3 linked regions of the Halorhodospira halophila genome follow. The protein of the gene in region 1 interacts with the protein of each later gene in a pairwise test. Links are inferred from orthologs where the notes say so. Each region holds a gene or a part of one and is shown on either strand. Other genes may lie near its edges.

The links.
Region 2: the proteins of rho (region 1) and yhbY interact in binary tests that used the Escherichia coli proteins (3 or more experiments, as listed by UniProt). The link is inferred for Halorhodospira halophila from one-to-one orthologs.
Region 3: the proteins of rho (region 1) and hfq interact in binary tests that used the Escherichia coli proteins (3 or more experiments, as listed by UniProt). The link is inferred for Halorhodospira halophila from one-to-one orthologs.

The regions. Positions count from the first base shown.
Region 1 is NZ_NHSN01000025.1:345,837-348,873, forward strand. What follows is about bases 57-2,939. They hold rho (transcription termination factor Rho), read right to left. Parts: upstream 2,188-2,939; coding sequence 925-2,187; downstream 57-924. Other genes in these bases: CCR79_RS10955 (LPP20 family lipoprotein), read right to left, coding at 57-136; CCR79_RS10960 (hypothetical protein), read right to left, coding at 227-928; trxA (thioredoxin TrxA), read right to left, coding at 2,294-2,620; CCR79_RS10975 (hypothetical protein), read right to left, coding at 2,823-2,939. Also shown: more of CCR79_RS10955, read right to left, coding at 1-56; more of CCR79_RS10975, read right to left, coding at 2,940-3,037. UniProt on the Escherichia coli protein: Facilitates transcription termination by a mechanism that involves Rho binding to the nascent RNA, activation of Rho's RNA-dependent ATPase activity, and release of the mRNA from the DNA template.
Region 2 is NZ_NHSN01000025.1:47,609-50,438, forward strand. The notes cover bases 58-2,733. They hold yhbY (ribosome assembly RNA-binding protein YhbY), read left to right. Parts: upstream 58-1,088; coding sequence 1,089-1,379; downstream 1,380-2,733. Other genes in these bases: ftsH (ATP-dependent zinc metalloprotease FtsH), read right to left, coding at 58-133; CCR79_RS09545 (RlmE family RNA methyltransferase), read right to left, coding at 180-818; CCR79_RS09550 (hypothetical protein), read right to left, coding at 805-1,077; CCR79_RS09560 (DUF4149 domain-containing protein), read right to left, coding at 1,399-1,872; greA (transcription elongation factor GreA), read right to left, coding at 1,915-2,391. In the rest of the region: more of ftsH, read right to left, coding at 1-57; more of carB, read right to left, coding at 2,734-2,830.
Region 3 is NZ_NHSN01000011.1:37,232-40,131, forward strand. The notes cover bases 155-2,900. They hold hfq (RNA chaperone Hfq), read right to left. Parts: upstream 1,791-2,900; coding sequence 1,518-1,790; downstream 155-1,517. Other genes in these bases: hflX (ribosome rescue GTPase HflX), read right to left, coding at 209-1,489; miaA (tRNA (adenosine(37)-N6)-dimethylallyltransferase MiaA), read right to left, coding at 1,873-2,805; mutL (DNA mismatch repair endonuclease MutL), read right to left, coding at 2,805-2,900. Also shown: FtsH protease activity modulator HflK, read right to left, coding at 1-118. UniProt on the Escherichia coli protein: RNA chaperone that binds small regulatory RNA (sRNAs) and mRNAs to facilitate mRNA translational regulation in response to envelope stress, environmental stress and changes in metabolite concentrations.

The sequences.
Region 1 (3,037 bases):
ACCAGCCGGGCAGCCCCAGGCGCTCCTCGGCCTCGGGCTCGGTCTCGGGCGGCTCGTCGGGGGTGGTGCCGCAACCGATCAGGGTCGCGGCCAAGGCGCTGGCCGCCAGCAGGGCGGGGAAACGGTTCAGGGGCATGGATCCTCCGGGGTGAAAGCCGCTTCGTGGATGGTCTCCACCAGCCCCTACTATAGCCCAATCACCCCTGCTGCGCGCCGGGTATCCGGGCTAGAAGATGCGGCCGAAGACCATGTGCACGCCGGCGCTGCCGCCGGTGTCCGCGTGCAGGCCGACGTAGCCGGTGCGATCGACCATCAGATCGAGCTGGGTGTAGGCGCCGGTGAGCCGGTCCTGCTCGAAGCCCTCGCGTACACCATTCACGTACTGATCGCCATCGATGGCACTGAGGTAGCCGCCCACGCTCCAGCGCACCGGGCCGACGCGCACCACCGGCCCGAGCCGCGCCTGCAGCTCGGTCCACTCGCGCTCGACCTCGCGGCCGTTGCTGCTGCCGTCGACGTCGTGCCAGGTGTAGCGGACCTCGCCGAGCAGGCTCACCGGCTCGCGGTGGAACAGGTGCGAGCGCACGCCGGCGCCGATGTAGTAACCGCTGAGCCGGGTGGTGTCGGCCACCTGGCTGTCGGGGGCGGGGCCGGGGTCGTCCACCCGGGAGCGCATCCAGCCGCCGAACAGGCCGGGCTGGATCTGCGGGTTGCCGACCTCGAAGAGCTGGAAGCCGACGCGGCTGGTGCGGTGCTCGACGGTGCGATTGCCGTAGTCGAGGTCGGTCTGGGCGTGGGCACCGCTGATGCGCAGATCCACGTCGTATCCGCGCTCACCCTGGTAGCCGTGCGCCGACGCCGGGCCGGCCACCGCCATCACCACGGCGGCGATCAGCGGGGCACGGACGCGGCGGCGCGGCAGGGTCATGTGCGCTTCATGGCCTCGAAGAACTCGGTGTTGGTCTTGGTGTCCTTGAGCTTGTCGAGGAGGAACTCGATGGCGGCGACTTCGTCCATGTTGTTCAAGAGCTTGCGCAGGATCCAGGTCTTCTGCAGCTCCTCCGGCGTCATCAGCAGTTCCTCGCGGCGGGTCCCGGAGCGGTTGAGGTGGATGGCCGGGTAGATGCGCTTCTCGGCGATCTTCCGGTCCATGTGCAGCTCCATGTTGCCGGTGCCCTTGAACTCCTCGTAGATCACCTCGTCCATGCGCGAGCCGGTCTCCACCAGCGCGGTGGCGAGGATGGTCAGGCTGCCGCCCTCCTCGACATTGCGCGCCGCGCCGAAGAAGCGCTTGGGCCGGTGCAGGGCGTTGGCGTCGACACCGCCGGTTAGCACCTTGCCGGAGGACGGCACTACCGTATTATAGGCGCGCGCCAGGCGGGTGACGGAGTCGAGCAGGATGACCACGTCCTTCTTATGCTCGACCAGGCGCTTGGCCTTCTCGATGACCATCTCGGCGACCTGGACGTGGCGCGAGGCCGGCTCGTCGAAGGTGGAGGAGACGGTCTCGGCGCTGAGCACCGAGCGGGCGAACTCGGTGACCTCCTCGGGCCGCTCGTCGATGAGCAGGACGATGAGGTAGCACTCGGGGTAGTTGTAGGTGATGCTCTGGGCGACGTTCTGGAGCATCATCGTCTTGCCGGCCTTCGGCGGCGAGACGATCAGGCCACGCTGGCCCTTGCCGATGGGGGCGACCAGATCGATGACGCGGGCGGTGAGGTCCTCGGTGGAGCCGTTGCCCCGCTCCATGCGCATGCGGTCGCGGGTAAAGAGCGGCGTCAGGTTCTCGAAGAGGACCTTGTTCTTGGCCGCCTCCGGCGGCTCGAAGTTGATCTGGTCAACCTTGAGCAGCGCGAAGTAGCGCTCGCCATCCTTGGGCGGGCGGATCTTGCCGGTGATGGTGTCCCCGGTACGCAGCGCAAAGCGCCGGATCTGGCTGGGCGAGACGTAGATATCGTCGGGCCCGGCCATGTACGAGGCATCGGCGGAGCGCAGGAAGCCGAAGCCGTCCTGGAGGATCTCGAGGACGCCGTCGCCGTAGATGGAGTCGCCGTTCTTGGCGTGGGCCTTGAGGATGGCAAAGATGATGTCCTGCTTCCGGGAGCGGGCAGTGCCCTCAATGCCCATGGACTGGGCGATCTCCAGGAGTTCGGTGGCTGGCTTTCTCTTGAGCTCGGTGAGATTCATGGTTCGCTTCGGCGTGGGGAGGGTCACGGGGGCGCCGTCCCGCCGGAGGTCCGCAGGGGCGCGGTAGCGCGGGACTGCATCCGGGGGCGGCGCCGCGGCGGTTTCGCTACAGGTTGCTGTCGATGAACGCGGTCAGCTGGGACTTGGACAGCGCGCCGACCTTGGTGGCCTCGACGTTCCCGCCCTTGAACAGCATCAGCGTGGGGATCCCGCGGATGCCGTACTTCGGCGGCGTTTCCGGGTTCTCGTCGATGTTCAGCTTGACCACCTTGAGGCGGTCGCCGTAATCGGCAGCGATCTCTTCGAGAATGGGGCCGATCATCTTGCACGGGCCACACCACTCGGCCCAGTAATCCACCAGCACCGGCACGCTGGCTTGAAGCACTTCCTGCTCGAAATTCTGGTCGGTGGCGTGCACGATTGCGTCGCTCACGGTAGAAGACCTCCAGGTTCGATTGCGTCGATATGGGCGGAGCCGCTGCGCGGGGCTCGGAAAATTGGAAACCGCTCGCTGATTGGAACCGAGGATCCCGACAAGGGGGCCGAATGCGGGATTGGGCGCTGCGCTGCCAAAAGAGCCGGCGCGCGACGCGCGGTTGTAGTAGGACGGAAAATAGCGGCCCTCGGCCAGCGTGTCAACTGCGCTGGCAGGCGCCGAGCGCTTCGCAGCAGCGCAGACCACGCTCTGCCACCTGTTTGAGGTCGCGCAGGGCGTCGTGGGCGGCGAGGATCCGCTCCTGGGTCTGCTCGCCGGCGCCTTCGTCGGCGATGGCTGCGGCGCGTGCCGAATCCGCCGCCTGCTCGAGTTCGATCACCCGGGCGCGGAAACAGCACAAGCGCTGACACTCGA
Region 2 (2,830 bases), 300 kb from region 1 along the record:
CCTCGTTGAGGAACTCGGAGTAGGGGACCTTCTCGGTCACATCCGCCGACTGCTCCTGGAAGTTGCTGAATACGGACATCAGCACGACGGCGATGATGACCCAAAGGATCAGATTCTTGGCCATGTCGCTCACGGCGTCACCTCAATCTGCCTGAATGCGGCACCTGATAGGCACCTTACTATACCGTCGGACCGCGAGCCAGAAGGTAGACCTCCCGACTGCCCGACCTGGAGGCGTCCGGTTTGCGAGAGAGGACGCGGGAGAAGCGCCGTGTCAGCTCGCCGCGGAACGTGTCGAACCCCTCGCCGTGGAAGACCTTGACGAGGAAGTCACCATCCTTATGCAAGAATTGACCGGCAAAGTCGGCGGCGAGTTCCGCCAGCCCCATCGCCGCCGGCTGATCCACCGCGCTGTGCCCGGTCAGATTCGGCGCCATGTCGGAGAGCACCACATCCACCGGGCGCCCGCCCAGCGCGGTCTCCACGGCGCGCAGCCCGTCGTCGGTGGAAAAGTCGGCGTGGACGAACGTAACCCCGGGCAGGGGTTCCATCTCCAGCAGGTCGATGGCGACGACCAACCCCGACGCGCCCACCTTCGGCGCCGCCAGCTGCGACCACCCACCGGGTGCGGCGCCCAGGTCAACAACCACCTGACCGGGGCGCAGGAGCCCGTCGCGCTGGTCGATCGCCTCGAGCTTAAGTGCTGCCCGCGAGCGCCACCCCTCAGCACGGGCACGGCGGACGAACGGATCGCTTTCGTGCCGGCTCCGCCGGGCCCGGGAGTTGCAGCCGCTGCGCCGCCGCCTACAGGCCGCCATGCCCGCCCCCTTCCGCCACGCGGCGGCGCGCCACGGCACGTGCGCGCAGCACGACCCAGCCGGCACCCAGGCTGGCGACCACCAGCACGCCGAGCGCCTCCTGCCAGGCGGCGAGATCGAGACCCAGCGTCAGGAAGTACGCCGAGATGATCACCAGCACCACCACACCCAGCTCGATCTTGACCTCGCGCAGCGGCCCGCCGCTTGCCCGGACCACGCCACGGCGTGATAGCCTTCTTGCTTTATCGTCACCAGGCACCAAACACCTCCATGCATCTAGATCCGGATCAACTCAAGCAACTCCGCCGGCTCGGCCACGCCCTCAAGCCCGTCGTCCTGACCGGGGCCGCCGGCCTCAGCGAGGGGGTCCTGGAGGAGATTGAGCGTGCCCTGGACGACCACGAGCTGATCAAGGTGAAGCTCGCCGGCGCCAGCAAGGAGGAGCGCCAGGCCATGACCGAGGAGATTGCCGAACAGACCGGGGCGATCGTGGTCCAGACCATCGGGCGGATCGTCCTGCTCTATCGAGAGAACCCGGAGAAGAGCCAAGTCCTGATCTGAGCTCCCGCGCGGCAGACGCTCAGCGTCCCTGTTCCGCGGTGTCGACGGCATCACCGTCACCTGCCGCCAGCCGCGGTTCGATCCCGCCGAGTACCAGGACCAGCGCAATGGCACTGGCCACGAAGTAGAGGCTTTCGGCGGCACGCAGGGCCGAGAGGTACCCGACTTCACCGGCCTGCTCAGTTAAAACCGCCATCGGTGGCCGCACCCAGAACTCTCCCACCGCCAGCACGACCGCCAACAGCACCAGCAGCCACAGCCGCCAGTGGGCCGCCAGCGGACGGATCCGGTGGCGCAACTGTGTCGGTATCAGCAGCGCGGCACACACCAGGGCGATCCAAGCCACCAGGCCGGTGATCTCGCCGACCAACGCCGCCGCCTGGGCGGTGTCCTCCAGCGTGCGAAACAGCAATGGCGAGACGATGTAGCCGACGCTCCACAGCGCGCCGGCCAGCATCGTCAGCGCCACCCGCTCGGCCGCGCGGATCAGCACCGCACCTCCACCGCCGGGCCGCTGCGGGCAAGCTGCCCGCACCTACTCATAGCGGACCTCGACGATCTCATAGGTCCGCTCACCGCCCGGGGCCTGCACCACGGCCTCGTCACCCTCCTCCTTGCCGATCAGCGCGCGGGCGATGGGCGAGTTGACCGAGATGAGGTGCTGCTTGATGTCCGCCTCGTCCTCGCCAACGATCTGATAGCTGACCGTCTCCTCGGTGTCGGTGTCCTCGAGCGCCACGGTCGCCCCGAAGACGATCTTCGGGGCCGCCTGCACCGTCGCCGGGTCAATGATCTGGGCGTTGGACAGTTTGCCCTCGATCTCCTGGATACGGCCCTCAATAAAACTCTGCTGCTCGCGCGCGGCGTGATACTCGGCGTTCTCTTTTAGGTCGCCGTGTTCCCTCGCCTCGGCAATCGCCTGGATGACCCGCGGGCGATCCTCGTGCTTGAGCCGCTGAAGCTCCTCACGCAGCTTCTCTGCGCCACGAACCGTCAACGGTATCTTGCTCATCCCGTCATCTCCCTGTGCAGGGCGTGAAGGGGGCGGGCCTCCCAGTCCTTCATGTGATCCAGTGCCAGGCACGTGGCCCGGGCACCCGCGATGGTCGTCGTGTAGCAGACCTTGCGCTGCAGCGCCTCGCGGCGGATCGAGTAGGAGTCGGCAATGGCCTGCCGCCCCTCGGTGGTATTCACGATCAGATCGATCTCGTCGTTCTTGATGGCGTCCACGACATGCGGCCGACCCTCGATGACCTTGTTGATCCGGCGCACCTCCAGGCCCGCCTCCTCGAGGGCGGCCGCGGTGCCATGGGTGGCGATCAAGCGAAAGCCGCGCCGAACCAGGTCCCGCGCCACCTCGACCGCTGCCTCCTTGTCCACCTCACGCACACTGACAAAGGCACAGCCGCCCCGCGGCAGGGTCACCCCCGCAGCCAGCTGAGCCTTCGCGT
Region 3 (2,900 bases), on another replicon or contig:
ACTGCTCACGCAACTTGCGGAAGACCTCATCCAGATCGGGCGGCCCCCCACTGCCGCCGCCTTTGGGGCCGCTGCCCCAGGGGTCGCGGCTGCCGCCGCCGGGCTCATTCCACGCCATTCGGGACTCCGTATGTGACTAAGACGATCCGCCGTCAGGTCGGTCGAACGGTCAGATTCTAGGGAGCTGCCCCGCCAACCGCAACCGAAGTCAGGTAGGGACAACCTCTCCGCGCGGCAGCCCCTCACGGACATGGAGCCTTTCCAGCTCATGCACGGGGAGCTCCACCTCCAGAGCGAGCTGGCCGTCGTCGGCGCAGTGCTCCTCGATGACACAGCCGAGCCGGAACAGCTGGGCACGCAGGCGCCCCTGATCCGGCCGCAGATGGACACGGCGCCGGGTGCGCTCCGGGCCGAGCCGCTCGGCCACCGCCTCGAGCAGGGCTTCCACCCCCTCACCGGTGGCCGCCGAGATCCGTACGCCGGTCACCAGGCCTTCGTCGTCCTCGATCCGGCCCGGCGCCAGGGCGCAGGTATCCACCTTGTTGTAGACACGCAGCGTGGGCACCGCATCGGCACCGAGTTCCGCGAGGACCGCCTCCACTTGCTCGATCTGGTGCTCGCGCTCCTCGGCCCCGGCGTCGATGACGTGAAGAAGCAGATCCGCGTCGGTGACCTCCTCGAGGGTCGAGCGGAAGGCCGCCACCAGATCGTGGGGCAGCCGGCTGATAAAGCCCACCGTATCCGAAACCACCGCCGCCGAGCCACGGGCCAGCTCCACGCGGCGCCACGAGGGATCGAGTGTCGCGAACAGCCGATCCTCGGCCAGGCGCTGTGAGCCGGTAACGTGATTGAACAGGGTGGACTTGCCGGCGTTGGTATAGCCGACCAGCGAGACCACGGGCAGCTCGCGCTTGCGCCGGGCCTTGCGGCCCTGCTCACGGGTTCGGCGCACCTTGGCCAGGCGCCGTTCGATCTGCTGGATGCGCCCGCCGATGAACCGGCGGTCCATCTCCAGCTGCTTCTCGCCCGGGCCACGCAGGCCGATCCCGCCTTTCTGCCGCTCCAGGTGGGACCAGCCGCGGACCAGGCGACTGGCGACGTGCTTGAGCTGCGCCAGCTCCACCTGGAGCCGGCCCTCGAAGGTTCGCGCCCGCTGCGCGAAGATATCCAGGATCAGCCCGGTGCGATCGAGCACACGGCAGCCCAGGTCGGTCTCCAGGTTGCGCTCCTGAGCCGCCGACAGCGGCTGGTCAACCAGCACCAGCCCGGCGTCCAGTTCGCGCACCCGCTCGGCCAGCTCGGCGACCTTGCCGCGGCCGATGAAGGTCCGCGGATCCGGGGTGTCGCGTCGGTGGCGAAAGCGGCCCACCACCTCGGCGCCGGCGGAGTCACCCAGCGCCTCGAACTCCTCCGCGGCGTCCAGGGCGTCCCCTGGAAGCCGGACGTGCAGCACCACGGCCCGTTCGCCCCCAGAAGGCCGGGCGAACAGATCCGCCGGACCGCTACCCTTGCGCTGATTAGTTATCGCTTGCCTCCTCGCCGACGACCGCCTCGGCGGATGCCTCTTCGCCCTGCTGCGGCAGGCGCACGCGCCGTGCCGGGACGATGGTCGAGATGGCGTGCTTGTACACCATCTGGTTGACGTTGTTGCGCAACAGCACCACGAACTGATCGAAGGACTCGATCTGCCCCTGCAGCTTGATCCCATTGACCAGGTAGATCGAGACCGGAACCTTTTCCTTGCGCAGGGTATTCAGAAAGGGTTCCTGCAATGACTGCCCCTTCGCCATGACGATTCGCCCCCAATGATTGTTGTTGTTATGACCCGCGAACCCCGCCGCAGGGGCGCCACTTGCTCATGGGAAAAGTGTATCACACGCCCCCGAGGGCCCCGGTGACATAGCTGTGAACCCGCGCCTCCAGCCCGTCGCCCGCCGTGAACCGGACTCCGTCGTCCTGCCCGCGCAACCAGGTGATCTGGCGCTTGGCGTACTGACGCGTGGCGCGCAGCCCCCGGCGGATCATCGTGGGGTGGTCGCAGGCGCCTTCCAGGTAATGCCAGACTTGCCTGTATCCGACCGCACGAATCGCCGGGAGTTCCTCGCCCAGATCGCCGCGGCGGTGCAGCGCCACCACCTCGCCCACCAGCCCGGCGGCGAGCATGGCCCGGAAACGGGCCTCGATGCGCCGGTGCAGCCAGGCACGCTCCGGCGGCTCGAGGATGACCTTCAGCGGCGCCTCGTCCAGCCCCGGCAGCCCCGGCTCGCGCTGGACCTCGCTCAGCGGTCGGCCGGTGAGCCGGTAGACCTCCAGCGCCCGCTGGATGCGCTGGCTGTCGTTGGGGTGCAGCCGTGCGGCACTCTCCGGATCCAGGGCCCACAACCGCCGATGCAGCGCCTGCACGCCGTGGGCCGCCTCCTCCGCCGCCAACTCGGCGCGGATCCGGGTATCCGCCGGCGGCATGGGTGAGAGCCCGTGCTGAAGCGCCTGGAAATAGAGACCGGTCCCACCGACAAGCACCGGCAACCGCCCGCGGCCGCGGATGGCGGCGATGGCCGCCTGGGCGTCGCGGGCGAACTCCGCCGCCGAGTAGCGCTCGACCGGGTCGCGGATGTCGATCAGATGGTGCGGGCAGCGCGCGCGCACCGCGCGGGAGGGCTTGGCGGTCCCGATATCCAACCCTCGATAGATCTGCGCCGAATCGACACTGACGATCTCCCCGCCCAGCCGCTCGGCCAGGGAGAGGGCCAGCTCGCTCTTGCCGACGGCGGTAGGCCCCATGATGAAGACCACCGGCGCCGCCATCACCGCCCCCGCATGAACAGCCGCGCCAGCGCCTCGTCGTCGAGCACGGTGTAGGTGGGCCGGCCGTGGTTGCACTGTGCCGCCCGCGGGGTGCG